DNA from 2 places in the Micromonospora sp. NPDC005237 genome. Region 2 is predicted to be linked to the other one. Evidence: riboswitches for the same ligand, from Rfam matches in the RefSeq annotation. Region 2 holds a riboswitch; the other holds the start of a gene.
What was found. A riboswitch is a leader RNA that binds a small molecule or an ion and turns the genes downstream of it on or off. The one in region 2 is predicted to bind cobalamin.

Region 1 (7,073 bases), on a different contig from region 2:
ATCTGGCGAACCTGGTCGGCGAGATCGTCGTCGAACAGGTCGGGCTCCTCGGCACGCACGGTGTCCACCACGTCGAATGCGAACGCCATGTGCATTGACTCGTCGCGGAAGACCCAGTTGGTGCCGGAGGCCAGGCCGTGCAGCAGGCCGCGGGAGCGCAGGAAGTAGACGTACGCGAACGCGCCGTAGAAGAACAATCCCTCGATGCAGGCGGCGAAGCAGATGAGGTTGAGCAGGAACGCGCGCCGGTCGTCCCGGGTCCGCAGCTCGCGCAACTCCCCCAGCGAGTCGATCCAGCGGAAGCAGAACTCGGCCTTGCGGCGGATCGAGGGGATGTTCTCGATGGCGGCGAAGGCGGCGAACCGCTCGGTCTCGTCGGGCACGTACGTGTCGAGCAGGTTGAGGTAGAACTGGACGTGCACGGCCTCCTCGAACAGCTGCCGCGACAGGTAGAGGCGGCCTTCCGGGCTGTTGACGTGCTGGTACAGGTTGAGCACGAGGTTGTTGGCGACGATCGTGTCGCCGGTGGCGAAGAACGCGACGAGGCGGCTGACCAGGTGCCGCTCGGCCGGCGACAGCCTGTCCAGATCGGCGAGGTCGGCGTGCAGGTCGACCTCCTCGACCGTCCAGGTGTTGCGGATGGCGGCGCGGAACCGGTCGAAGAAGTGCGGGTAGCGCATCGGGCGGAGAGTGAGATCCATCCCGGGGTCGAGCAGCATGTGCGTGGTCCTCGCGTCGGCGGTGGTGTCGGCGGTGGTGTCGGACGCGGTCACTGGCACGCCTCGCACGACTCGGGGTTCTCCAGCGAGCAGGCCAGCGCCTCGGCGTCGCTCGTCGACGGCGTGACGAGGGCGACGGCGGCGGGCGTGACGGTGGCCTGCTGGATGCGCGTGGCGGGACGGGAGCGCAGGTAGTAGGTGGTCTTCAGCCCGGTCTTCCAGGCGTACAGGTACATCGAGGAGAGCTTGCCGATGGTGGGCGAGGCCAGGAACAGGTTCAGCGACTGGGACTGGTCGATGAACGGGGCGCGGGCGGCGGCCAGGTCGATCAGCGCCCGCTGCGGCAGCTCCCACGCGGTGCGGAACAGCTCCCGTACGTCGGCCGGGAGTTCCACGACGTCCTGCACCGACCCCTCCGCGCGCCGGATCGCCGACCGGACCTGCTCGGTCCACAGGCCACGCGCCTTCAGCTCGCGGACCAGGGCCGTGTTGACCTGGAGGAACTCCCCGGACAGGGTCTCGCGCTTGAACAGGTTCGAAACCTGCGGCTCGATGCACTCGTAACACCCGGCGATCGAGGCGATGGTCGCGGTCGGCGCGACCGCCACCAGCAGCGAGTTGCGCAGCCCGTACTCCCCGACCCGCTGGCGCAGCGCGGCCCAGCGCGCGGTCTGCGTACCCTCGACACCCCACAGGTCGGGTTGGAGCTGGCCCCGCGCGGCCCGGGTCTGCGCGTACGCCGGATGGGCGCCGAACTCACGCGCCAGGTCGGCGGAGGTCTCCAGCGCGGTCAGGTACAGCTCCTCGCTGATCCGGGTGGACAGCTCCCGCGCGGCCGGCGAGTCGAACGGCAGCCGCAGTGCGAAGAACACGTCCTGCAGGCCCATCAGCCCGAGCCCGACCGGCCGCCAACGGGGGTTGCTCGCCGCCGCCTGCGATGTCGGGTAGTAGTTGATGTCGATGACCCGGTCGAGGAACGTCACCGCGGTCCGGACCGTGGCGCGCAGTCGCGGCCAGTCGATGCCGCTCCCGGTCAGGTGGGCGGCGACGTTCACCGAGCCGAGGTTGCACACCGCGGTCTCGGCGTCGCTGGACACCTCGATGATCTCGGTGCACAGGTTGGACAGGTGCACCACGTTGCCCGGCTCGGCCGTCTGGTTGCACAGCCGGTTGGCCGCGTCCTTGAAGGTCATCCAGCCGTTGCCGGTCTGGGCCAGGGTGCGCATCATCTTCCCGTACAGCTCCCGCGCCGGCACCTGCCGCACGTAGCGGCCCTGCGCCTCGGCCGCCCGGTACGCGGCGTCGAACCGCTCCCCCCACAGGTCGGGCAGCTCGGGAACCTCGTCCGGGTCGAACAGCGACCACACCTCGTCGGCCTCGACCCGGCGCATGAACTCGTCCGGGATCCAGTTGGCGAGGTTCAGGTTGTGGGTACGCCGGGCGTCCTCGCCGGTGTTGTCCCGCAGTTGCAGGAACTCCTCGATGTCCGGATGCCACGGCTCCAGGTAGACGCAGGCCGCGCCCTTGCGCCGGCCGCCCTGGTTGACCGCGGCGACGCTCGCGTCGAGCGTACGCAGCCACGGCACGATCCCGTTGGACTGCCCGTTGGTGCCGCGGATCAGCGCGCCCCGGGACCGGACCCGGGAGTACGCGATGCCGATGCCACCGGCGAACTTGGACAGGTTCGCGACCTGGGCGTAGCGCTGGTAGATCGAGTCCAACTCGTCGCGCGGCGAGTCGACGAGGTAGCACGAGGACATCTGCGTGTGCCGGGTACCGGAGTTGAACAGCGTCGGTGAGCTGGGCAGGTAGGCCAGGCTGGACATCAGCCGGTAGAAGTCGACCGCCTCGTCCGGCGTACGGGACAGGCCGCAGGCCACCCGCAGCAGCCAGTACTGCGGGCTCTCCAGCACCAGCCGGCTGGTGGGGTGGCGCAGCAGGTACCGGTCGTAGACCGTACGCAGCCCGAAGTACTCGAAGCGGCGGTCGCCGTCGGCGTCGACGGCGTCGTCGAGCAAGCTGCCGTGCGCGGCGACGAACGCGGCGGTCTCGTCTCCGATCAGCCCCTGCGCGTGGCCGGTCCGGATCGCCGCGCTGAACGAGGTGACGCCCTGTCGGCGTACCTCCCGGTCGATGTGGCTGGCCAGCAGCCGGGCGGCGAGGCGCGAGTACTGCGGCTCCGTACCGATCATCTCGGCAGCGGTCTGGATGGTCAGCCGGTCCAGCTCGGCTGTCGTCGCGCCGTCGTACAGGCCGCTGATCGTGCGGGTCGCCACCCGCAGCGGGTCGACGTCGGGCAGGTCGTCGGCCCAGCGCTCGACCTCGGCGACGAGCCTGCGCACGTCCACCGGCTCGCTGGCGCCGCCGCGTTCGCGGACCTGCCCCGGCGTACGCCGCAGGGCCGTCTCGCCGCCGGCCGCGGCTACCTCGGTAACTGTCACCACTCACTCCTCGCGAGCTTGAGGACCTGATGGCCCTCGGCACGAGGAGACCGACACCGGCGGACGCCACGCCGGCGGCGCGGATCCGAGAGGCGTCGGCCGTCCCACGCGGCCTCGGACCACCGCCCACCCGGATGCGGGTACGCGGCGCGCTGGCAGGTCTTCGGACTCGCGGGCACGACCGGGGTTCACCCGGTCCCCTACTGGCCGTCGCTTCCCAGGCCAGGTGGCGGCCCAGTGCTGATGACGGCTGTCGTTCCCACTCACCGCTGCGGGGCAGTCCCGGAATTCCACCGGGTTCCCTCTTGCCTCGGCCACTCTGGGATGAGTGGCCGAACCAGCTGCGGTCGACACCATATATAGGGGCGACTGGGTTTGTCACACCCCACATGTCGGGTCCGGGCGTGTCGCGGTCGTCGCTGACTGCCGTCGTCGATCCGTCGGCGACGGCAGACGTGCGAGCATCGGGCGGCGTCGCGTTCGGACACCGCAGTCGGCTTGACCGACCGAACCGGCACCGATACGGTCGACCCACTATCTGCGGCGACGCGAGGGAAGCCGGTGAGAATCCGGCGCGGTCGCGCCACTGTGAGCGGTCCCCGACCCCGGGGGCCGCGAGCCAGGACGCTCGGTCGTCCGCAGCCTTGCGATGGGGACGCGTCATCCCCGAGGAGGTTCGTGCACCCATGTCCAGTTCCACGTCCAGCCAGCCGCTGGCGCACCCCGCTGCCCCGACCCGTCTCCTGTGGACGGTCCTGGCCACCGTCGCCGTGCTCACCCTGCTGGCCTATCTCGTCGCCTTCGACCAGGGCGCGGTCTCGCGCAGCGGGACGTACCTGCACGAGCTGATGCACGACGGCCGGCACCTGCTCGGTGTCCCGTGCCACTGAGCGGCACCAGCACCGCACCCACCTTCGTCACGGTTCTCCTGCGCGGGCTGCTCGCCGGCCTGGTGGCCGGCCTGCTCGCCGGAACGTTCGCCTACGTCGTCGGCGAACCCCACGTCGAGGCGGCCATCGCCATCGAGGAGGCGGCGGCACACGCCGAACCCGCCACCGGGGGGCACCAGCACGACGAGGACGCTCTGGTCAGCAGGAACGGCCAGCGCGGCGGGCTGTTCCTGGCCACCGCCCTGTTCGGGGCCGCGATGGGTGGCCTGCTGGCCACCGCGTACGTCCTGCTGAACCGGCGGCGGCGCACGGTTGACGACGGGTGGTCCGGCCTGCTGCTGGCCGGCGGCGCGCTGCTCGGCGCGGTGATCGTGCCGTTCCTCAAATACCCGCCGAACCCGCCGGCCGTCGGCGACCCGGCCACCATCAACCAGCGCACGGTCACCTACCTGCTGCTGGTGGTCCTCGGCCTGGTGGCGGTCTGGTCCGGTTCGCTGGGCTACCGGTCGGTCGGCGAGCAGGCGCCGGTGTGGCTGCGCGCCGCCGCGGCGGTCGGCGGGTTCCTGCTGGTCACCGGCGTGGCCTACGTGGTGCTGCCGTCGTTCCAGGAGGTCCCGGGGGACTTCCCCGCCACGCTGCTGTGGAGCTTCCGGCTCGCCTCCCTCGGCACCCAGGTGGTGCTGTGGACCGGGATCGGCCTGCTCTTCGCCGCCCTGATGCACCGGCAGCGCGCGGTCACCGACGCACGACTGGCCGGGTGAACGCCACCAGCCTGCGGCTGGTCGCCCACGGTCACACCGCCGCCCTGCGGCGGGCCCGGTTCGGCGGGGACGACGCACTGGACGAGGGTGGCCGCAGCGCCGCCCTCGCCCTGTCCCCCACCGTGCTGGGCCGGCGGGCATCATCGGGCGACACGGACGCCTGCCTGTCCAGCCCCGCGGCGGCGGCCGTCCAGACCGCGTACGCCCTCGGTCTCGCGCCCGCTGTGGAGACGGCGCTGGCCGACTGCGACTACGGCGACTGGACCGGCCGGTCGCTGGAGGAGATCGGCGTCGCGCAGCCCGACGCGCTGCGCGAGTGGCTGTCCACCCCGGACGCCGCGCCGCACGGGGGCGAGTCCGTCGCCGCCCTGCACGAGCGCGTCGGCCGGTGGCTGGACGAACAGCGCGGCCTCGGCCGACGGGTCACGGCCGTCACCCACCCGCTCGTGATCCGGGTCGCGGTCGTGCACGCCCTGGGACTGCCGCTGGCGACGTACCGGCAACTGGACGTCGAGCCGTTGGCGGTCGTCCGGCTCACCGGCCAGGGCCCACGGTGGCGGCTCCGCCTGAGCGCGCCTCCGGCACCTGCGAGCGGGTGACGAGGTCGACCACGGCCCCTGTAGAGCTGCCCCAGATTTGGGGCGGCATGGAAGCGGTGGGGTCGGGCTGCCGGCAGGCGTACAGACCGGTGAGCGACATACCGCAGAGGTATGAATATGACTCTGAGGTATGTGCCTCACGGGCGACGCGCCCTCGCCCGCCGCGCGGGGCGACAGGGCCACGCAAGACCGGCGGCCGCGCGACCCGCGACGCACGAAGCGCGACGCACGACCACGACGCGTGACGCACGACCACGACGCGTGACGCGCGCGGGTCTGGGGGTCGAGAGCGGGCGGGCCCAGGACGGGTGTCGGGCGGGCCGTGAAGCACGGCCCGCCCGACTGTGTTGTTCCCGGCTTACTTCGCGCCGGTGACCGTGAACGGTCGGGACACCGCCGTCGCCGACGTGGCGCCGGACAGCGTCACACTGGTCACGCCCGGCTGCGCCGAATCCGGAACGGTGACGGTCGCGCCGGAGACCACGCCGTCGCCGTTCGCGCGTACCGTGCCGACCGCACGACCGTCGCCGACGCTGACCGTGATCGCCTCGTTCGGCGCGAACCCGGAACCGTCGACCGTGATCGACATACCGCGCGGTCCGGACGTCGTGGGCAGCGACACCCGCGGCTGGTAGGCCGGGCCCGCCGGACGCGCGGTCACCTGGACGGTGGCCGTCGCCGGCGTACCCGAGGACGCGCCGGTGGCGCTGACGGCGTACCGGCCCGGGGTCGTGTCCCCCGACGTCGCGACGGAGGCGCGGACCGTGCCCGTCGCGGACGCCGAGACCGTCACGCTCCGCGTCGTGCCGGCGGCCAGAACCACCGTCACCCGCTCGCCGGCGGCGAACCCGCTGCCGTCGACCGTGACCGCGTCACCGGCGACGACCGGCTGAGCCCCGGACACCGCGAGCGTCGGCTGCGGCCCGGCACGCCGGACGGTAACGGTGAAGGTGGTGGTGCTGCTCGACAGCGTGTCCCACGCCGTGACGTGCACCGTGTAGGTGCCCTCCCGCGCGTAGGTGTGCTGGCCGCTCAGCGCGCCGGCCGCGCCGACCGTGACGTCGTCGGGAACCGTGCCGTCGCCCCAATGGACGCGGGCGCGGTAGCCGGTCGCGCCGGGGACACCGCCGGTCACCGACCCGAGGTTCGCCGCGAGGACCTGCCCGGCGTCGACGCTCTGGTCGGCGGGGGCGGTGGTCGCCAGCGCGGCGGCCGGCGTGCCGTCGTCGGCGACGGCGAACACGTGGATCCGGCCCGCCGAGCGGGGATCGCCGGTCTGCGTCGGCAGGGTCACCGAGACCAGCGTCTTACCCGCCGGGATCTGGTACGGCGTGGTGGCGAACAGGAACGGCTGTGCGCCGTCGCGGCTCGTGCCACTGAGCCGGTACGCGGACTTCGCGACCACGATGTTGCCGTACGACGGGGTGCCGTTGGCGTTGCCGCCCAGCGTCCAGTCACTGAACTGGATCGGGATGCTGGCGGTGCTGCCGTCGCTGAACGTCACCGTGCCGGCGGTGCTCTGGTTGCCCTGCGTGCCGGCGCCGATGAACGAGATGGTCCGGGCGTCGGACGGCAGGTGCAGAGCGATCGTCGCGCCGTTGCCGGTGGCGTTGTCCGGTTGCCCGGCCGGGATCTGCGGCAGGGTGAAGCCCAGCGCCGTGCC
Region 2 (7,073 bases):
GCCGGCGACCCGGTGGACCGGGGGCAGCAACGCGGCGAGCGCCCGGACGGCGGTGGACTTGGCGGTGCCCTTCTCGCCGCGCACGAGGACCCCGCCGATCGCCGGGGAGACAGCGTTGAGCAGCAGCGCCAACCGCATGTCGGCCATGCCGAGCACCGCGCTGAACGGGTAGGTGATCATGCCCGGTCCTCCAGGTCGCCCTCGCTGGCCAGGTACGTGTCACGGAGTCGGTCCAGGGTGGCCGGCTCGGGTTTGGCCCACAGCCCCCGGTCGGCGGCCTCCAGCAGCCGCTCGGTGATGCCGCGCAGCGCCCACGGGTTGGACTGCTCCAGGAACTCCCGGGTCGTGTCGTCGAAGAGGTACGCGGCGGCCAGGTGCTCGTACATCCAGTCGTCGACCACGCCGGCCGTGGCGTCGTAGCCGAACAGGTAGTCCACGGTGGCCGCCAGCTCGAACGCGCCCTTGTAGCCGTGCCGGCGCATCGCCGCGATCCACTTCGGGTTGACGACCCGGGCCCGGAACACCCGCCGGGTCTCCTCGCCCAGCGTGCGGGTGCGCACGTCGTGCGGCATCGCCGAGTCACCCACGTACGCCTGCGGCGACGATCCGGTGAGGTGACGGACCATCGCCACCATCCCGCCGTGGTATTGGAAGTAGTCGTCCGAGTCGACGATGTCGTGCTCGCGGGTGTCCTGGTTCTTCACCGCCACCGCGATCCGCGCGAACGAGCGTTCCATGTCGGCGCGCGCCTCCCGCCCGTCCAGGCCCCGGCCGTACGCGTAGCCGCCCCACACCGCGTACACCTCGGCGAGGTCGGCGTCGCTGCGCCAGGTCCGCGCGTCGATCAGCGGCAGCAGGCCCGCGCCGTACGCCCCGGGCTTGGAGCCGAAGATCCGGGCGGTGGCCCGCCGCTCGTCGCCGTGTTCGGCGAGGTCGGCGGCGACGTGCGCCCGCACGTAGTTCTCCTCGTCCGGCTCGTCCAGCGCGGCGACCCGCCGTACGGCGTCGTCGAGCAGCGCCACGACGTGCGGGAACGCGTCGCGGAAGAAGCCGGAGATGCGCACGGTCACGTCGACGCGGGGCCGGCCCAGCTCGGCGGTCGGCACCACGTCGATGCCGGTGACCCGCCGGGACCGGTCGTCCCACACCGGGCGGCAGCCCAGCAGCGCGAGCACCTCGGCGATGTCGTCGCCCTGGGTGCGCATGGCGCTGGTGCCCCACACGGTCAACCCCACCGAGCGGGGGTACGTGCCGGTGTCGGCGAGGTGCCGGGCCAGCAGCGAGTCCGCGAGGGCCACCCCGACGTCCCAGGCGTTGCGGCTGGGGATGGCCTTCGGGTCGACCGAGTAGAAGTTGCGGCCGGTGGGCAGCACGTTGACCAGGCCCCGGGTGGGTGAACCGGACGGTCCGGGCGGCACGAACCGCCCGTCGAGCGCCCCGAGGGTGTGGGTCAGCTCGTCGGTGGTGCGCGCCAGCCGGGGCACCAGTTCGGTGGCGGCGAAGCGCAGCACCGCGACGACGTCCGGGATCGGCTGCCCGGTCACCTCGGCGACCACCGCGTTGACGGCCTCGGCGTCCCAGCCGAGCGTCTCCATCCCGATGACCAACCTCCGGGCGAGCGCCTCGATGAGGTCGACGGCGTCGGCGGCCGTGCCGGCCGGCCCGTCCACCACGTCGGTCAACGCCGTGGGCACCGCCAGTCGTTCGCCCGGTGCCGCCAGCAGTTCCTGCTCGTCGAGGCCGTACGCGGCGGCGAGGGCCTGTCGCAGGCCGGGCAGGGCGTGGTTGCCGCCCCAGATCTGGGGTGCGCGCAGCACCGCGAGGACCAGGTTGACCCGCGGTTCGCCGACGGGCGCGTCGGCGAGGATGTGCAGGCCGTCGCGGATCTGCACGTCCTTGACCTCACAGAGGTACCCGTCGAGGTGCAGCACGAAGTCGTCGAAGTCGTCGGCGTCGGGCATCGCCTCGGCGTGCAGGTCGTGATGCAGCTCGGCGGCGCGCACCAGGTCCCAGATCTGCGCCCGCACGGTCGGCACCTTGGCCGGGTCGAGGGCCTGCACGGTGGCGTACTCGTCGAGCAGTTGCTCCAGCTTGGCCAGGTCGCCGTAGGTCTCGGCGCGGGCCATCGGCGGCACCAGGTGGTCGATCACCACGGCGTGTGCGCGCCGCTTGGCCTGGGTGCCCTCGCCGGGGTCGTTGACGATGAACGGGTAGACCAGCGGCAGGTCACCGAGGACCGCGTCGGGCGCGCAGTCGGCCGCCAGGCCGAGGCCCTTGCCGGGTAGCCACTCCAGGGTGCCGTGCTTGCCCAGGTGCACCACGGCGTCCGCGCCGAAGCCGCCGTCCGCGACGGGCGCGGCCAGCCAGCGGTACGCGGCCAGGTAGTGGTGGCTCGGCGGCAGGTCCGGGTCGTGGTAGATGGCGATCGGGTTCTCCCCGAAGCCACGCGGCGGCTGGATCAGCAGCACCACGTTGCCGAAGCGCAGCCCGGCGAGCACGAGATCCCCGCCGTCGGTGTAGAGCTCGCCGGGCGGCTCACCCCAGTGCTCCCGCATCCGCTCACGCAGCTCGGCCGGTACCTGGTCGAACCACCGCCGATAGGTCTCGCCGGGCACCCGGGCCTCGGCGGCGGCCAACTGCTCCGGGGTGAGCCACTCCACGTCGTGCCCACCGGCGGCGATCAGGGCGTGGATCAGCGCATCGCCGTCGTCGGGCGGCGGCGCGTCCCCCAGGTGGTAACCCGCCTCGGCCAGTGCGGCGAGCAGCCGGACCGCCGAGACGGGGGTGTCCAGCCCGACGGCGTTGCCGACCCGGGAGTGCTTGGTGGGGTACGAGCTGAGCACGACGGCGACCCGCTTGTCGGCGTTGGGCACGTACCGCAGCCGGGCGTGACGTACCGCGATGCCGGCCACCCGGGCGGCCCGCTCGGGGTCGGCGGCGTAGACCGAGAGGCCGTCCGCGTCGATCCGCTTGAACGAGAACGGCACGGTGACGATCCGTCCGTCGAACTCGGGGATGGCCACCTGCATCGCCGCGTCCAACGGGGACAGCCCGGCGTCGCTGCCGGCCCACTGCTCCCTGGTGCTGGTCAGGCAGAGCGCCTGAATGACGGGCACGTCCAGGGCGGCGAGCGCGCCGACGTCCCACGCGTCCTCGTCGCCGCCCCCGGACGCGTCGGCGGCGACCGCGCCGCCGGCCGCGAGCACGGTGACCAGCAGCGCGTCACAGCGGGCAAACAGCCCGAGCGGGCCCGCGCCCGTGGTCAGGCCCCGCAGCGAGCCACAGAAGATCGGCAGCGGGTTGCCCCCGGCCTCCCGCACGGCCTCGGCCAGGACGTCGACGAAGGCGGTGTTGCCGGCGAGGGCGTGCGCCCGGTAGAAGACGATCCCCACGGTGGGCCGCCGCGGGTCGGTCGGGTGGTCGCCGTGTACGCCGTACGCCGGGGTCGGCGCGGGCGGGGCGAACCCCTCGCCGGTGAGCAGCACCGTGTCGCAGAGGAACCGGGCCAGGTGCCCGAGGTTGTCCGGCCCGCCCTCCACCAGGTAGGCCAGCGCCTGGGTGACCACTCCGGACGGCACCGTGGAGATCGCCATCAGCTCCGCGTCGGGCACCGCCTCACCGCCGAGCACGACCGTCGGCACGCCGGTGGCGAGCACCGCGGCGAGGCCGTCCGGCCACGCCTGCCGACCCCCGAGCAGGCGTACGACGGCGAGGTCGACCCCGTCGAGCAGGGCGGGCACCTCGTCGGCCGCCACCCGCGCCGGGTTGGCGAGCCGGTAGTCGGCGTCACTGGCGCGGGCGGCCAGCAGGTCGGTGTCGGCGGTGGAGAGCAGCAGAACGCGCACGGCAGGCTCCGGACGGTAACGTCGGCACGCTCGCGAGAGCGGCCTGGCGACGTGGGATGGGCGCAGGGTTCAGCGGAGGCCGCGATCCGGCCGGCTCAGCGGCCTGCGGCCGGGAGCGACGGGCGGCGCGGTCCGGAACTCAGCGGTGAACGGAGTCGATGCCGATCGCGGCGGCGGCACGGCCGCGGTGCGCAGGACGGCAGCAGCCGTCGATGATGGAGACGCCAAGCGTCATCGGGTCCTCCTCGGGTGTCCACGCCCTGGGGTACGTCCCGACGGCCGAAGTATCCTGGCTTCCGGATCGACGCTCTCCCCCGGCCTTCCAACCGCAGACACACGGCCGTGACTCACGAGGGGGGATCGCTCCCCGGTGACAGTGGCGGGACCGCGTCGGATTCGCACCGACTTCCTTCACTGCCGTCAGGCCGCGAATGCTGCCACACCCCTGCGCTGCGGGTCAACGCTGCTCCGGCCCGACGAACGGGCGTGCGTCACCGAGCCTCAACTCTCGACGCGACAGCGGATCACCCGACCTCGATGCCCCGGATCAATGCCCGACATCCTTTGCTCTGCTTCCCTATACGCAACGGGAATGGGGCGTCACTGGCGCTTATTGGTAAGCAGAGCAAAGGATCGGCGGAGCACTCTGGCTCGCGCCGCTGGCCCGGCGGTGGTGGCTTCTGGGCGGAGGAGTCTCAGCGGGCGTGGCGCTCCGGGTGTGCCCGATTCCACACCCGCATCCGCTCCGGGTAGCCGGTGCGGGCCGCCTCGTACAGCGGCACCGCGTGCTTGCGGGCGATGGCGCCCGCCGCGCGGGGTGTGCCGGTGCGGCGGCGGATCCATTCGCCGTCGTGGGCGATCGCCACCACTGTGGTGTCGGTGGCGGTGGTCTCCGGCTCCAGGTAGAACTCCACTCCCCGCCGGCTGGCGACGAACGACTCCAGCGCGGCGAGATCGTCCCGGGTGGCCTCGCGGTCCAGCTTCGTTGGGGTCGCCTCGGTGCCCCGTGACCGCCGGTTGAACCAGCCCATGCCCAGCCCCTCTCCTCGGACGCCACTCCAGTTCAGCACCGATTCCTGGCAATACGCTGCACGCCAGCTGGGAGAAATCTGACTCGGCGGAGCGCGGACGGAACCGCTGGAGCGGGCGTACCGAACGGAAGCCCTGAAAGCGGGGGACAACACTCCCCGCCATATCCAACATATACCGCATGGGGGGACTTGCGGCAAGGCCCCAGGTGTACCGCAGAATTGCCCGTCCAAGGCCAGGACCTGCGGAAACGGGAGCCAATACATGCACAACTCGTCGGCGGCGGCCAGCGCGTTCGACCTTCCCGACAACCTCGCCGCCAAGGCCGACCCGGCGCTGATCGACCGTGACGAGCAGCACTTCGCCGTCATCGCGGCGAGCCTGGAGCAGTCGATCGCCGAGCTGTCCGACCGCCTCGACGCCGAGCGCCGGGCACCCGCCGGCAAGGGCCGCCAGGCGGTAGTCCGGGACGAGGAGATCCGCCGGCTGACCGCTCGCCTGCGCGCCCTGCGGCGCTTCGGTCTGGACCTGTGCCTCGGGCGCATCGTCAGCGCGGACGACCCCGAGCCGGTCTACATCGGACGCTTCGGCCTCACCGACGGCAACGGTCGGCGGCTGCTGCTCGACTGGCGCTCCCCGGCGGCCGAGCCGTTCTTCGGGGCGACCCACGCCAACCCGATGGGCCTGGCGAGCCGGCGTCGGTACCGCTGGACGCTCGGCCGGATCAGCGACTACTGGGACGAGGTGTTCACCCCGGACGGGTTCGAGGGGCACGCGGCGCTGGACGACCAGTCCGCGTTCATCGCCAGCCTCGGCGGCAACCGGTCGGCCCGGATGCGCGACGTGCTCGGCACCATCCAGGCCGACCAGGACGCCATCATCCGGGCCGGATCGCGCGGCGCTCTCGTCGTCGACGGCGGTCCGGGCACGGGCAAGACCGTCGTGGCCCTGCACCGCACCGCGTACCTGCTCTACTCCGACCCCCGCCTCGGGCACCGGCGCGGCGGGGTGCTGTTCGTCGGGCCGCACGAGCCCTACCTGGCGTACGTCGCCGACGTTCTGCCCAGCCTCGGCGAGGAGGACGTGCAGACCTGCACCCTGCGCGACCTCGTACCCCAGGGCGCCGCGGCGACGGTCGAGGCCGATCCGGACGTGGCCCGCCTGAAGTCCTCGGCGGACCTGGTCCGGGCGATCGAGGCGGCCGTGCGGTTCTACGAGGAGCCGCCGACCACGGCGATGACGGTCACGGCCGGCGACACCGACGTGCGGCTGAGCGCGGACGACTGGGCCCAGGCGTTCGAGGCGCCCGGACCCGGCACCCCGCACAACGAGGCGCGGGACGAGATCTGGGAGGAGCTGCTGGCGATCCTGCTCGGGAGGTACGACGGCGACGAGTCGGACGACCTGGTACGCGGGTCGCTGCTGCGCAACCGGGACCTGCGTACGGCGTTCAACCGCGCCTGGCCGCTGCTCGAGGCGACCGACATCGTCGCCGACCTGTGGTCGGTACCCGCCTATCTGCGCAGGTGCGCCCCCTGGCTCGGCCCCGAGGACATCCGCCGGCTCCAACGCGTCGACGCCCGCGCCTGGACGGTGTCCGACCTGCCGCTGCTGGACGCGGCACGGCAGCGGCTCGGCGACCCGGAGGCGTCCCGGCGTACGCGCCGCCACGAGGCCGCCATCGCCGCCGAACGCGCGCGCATGGCGACGGTCGTCGACGAGCTGATCGAGGCTCACGCGTACGACGACGGTGAGGGTGTGCTGTCGAGCCTGCGCCAACTGGACCTGCAGGACGCGCTGGTCGACGAGGCCGTACTCCCCAGCGCCGACGCGGATCTGCTGGCCGGCCCGTTCGCGCACATCGTCGTGGACGAGGCGCAGGAGCTGACCGACGCGCAGTGGCAGATGCTGCTGTCGCGCTGCCCGGCGCGCAGCTTCACCATCGTCGGGGACCGCGCCCAGGCCCGGCACGGGTTCACGGAGTCGTGGCCGGAACGACTGAGGCGCATCGGCCTCGACCGGGTCACCCTGACCTCGCTGAGCATCAACTACCGGACGCCACGGGAGGTCATGGAGCAGGCCGAGCCGGTCATCCGCGCCGTGCTCCCGGACGCGAACGTGCCGACCTCGATCCGCGGCAACGGGATTCCGGTGATCCACGGGTCGGTGCGCGAGCTGGACGCGATCGTCGACGGCTGG

Region 1: it holds a riboswitch for cobalamin, as region 2 does, so the genes downstream of both, ABZT87_RS17825 (ribonucleoside-diphosphate reductase subunit alpha) here and cobN (cobaltochelatase subunit CobN) in region 2, are expected to answer to the same signal.

What each region holds. Positions count from the first base shown of each region.
Region 1 is NZ_JBEXHJ010000006.1:125,266-132,338, reverse strand. Features, by position in the region: gene ABZT87_RS17830 (ribonucleotide-diphosphate reductase subunit beta) at 1-719, opposite strand, end outside; gene ABZT87_RS17825 (ribonucleoside-diphosphate reductase subunit alpha) at 770-3,160, opposite strand; cobalamin riboswitch at 3,297-3,517, opposite strand; cobalamin riboswitch at 3,714-3,788, shown strand; gene ABZT87_RS17820 (CbtB domain-containing protein) at 3,847-4,050, shown strand; gene ABZT87_RS17815 (CbtA family protein) at 4,041-4,811, shown strand; gene ABZT87_RS17810 (histidine phosphatase family protein) at 4,808-5,410, shown strand; gene ABZT87_RS17805 (GH92 family glycosyl hydrolase) at 5,769-7,073, opposite strand, start outside.
Region 2 is NZ_JBEXHJ010000007.1:156,392-163,464, forward strand. Features, by position in the region: gene ABZT87_RS20335 (VWA domain-containing protein) at 1-180, opposite strand, end outside; gene cobN (cobaltochelatase subunit CobN) at 177-3,845, opposite strand; cobalamin riboswitch at 4,128-4,257, opposite strand; gene ABZT87_RS20345 (hypothetical protein) at 4,541-4,876, opposite strand; gene helR (RNA polymerase recycling motor ATPase HelR) at 5,139-7,073, shown strand, end outside.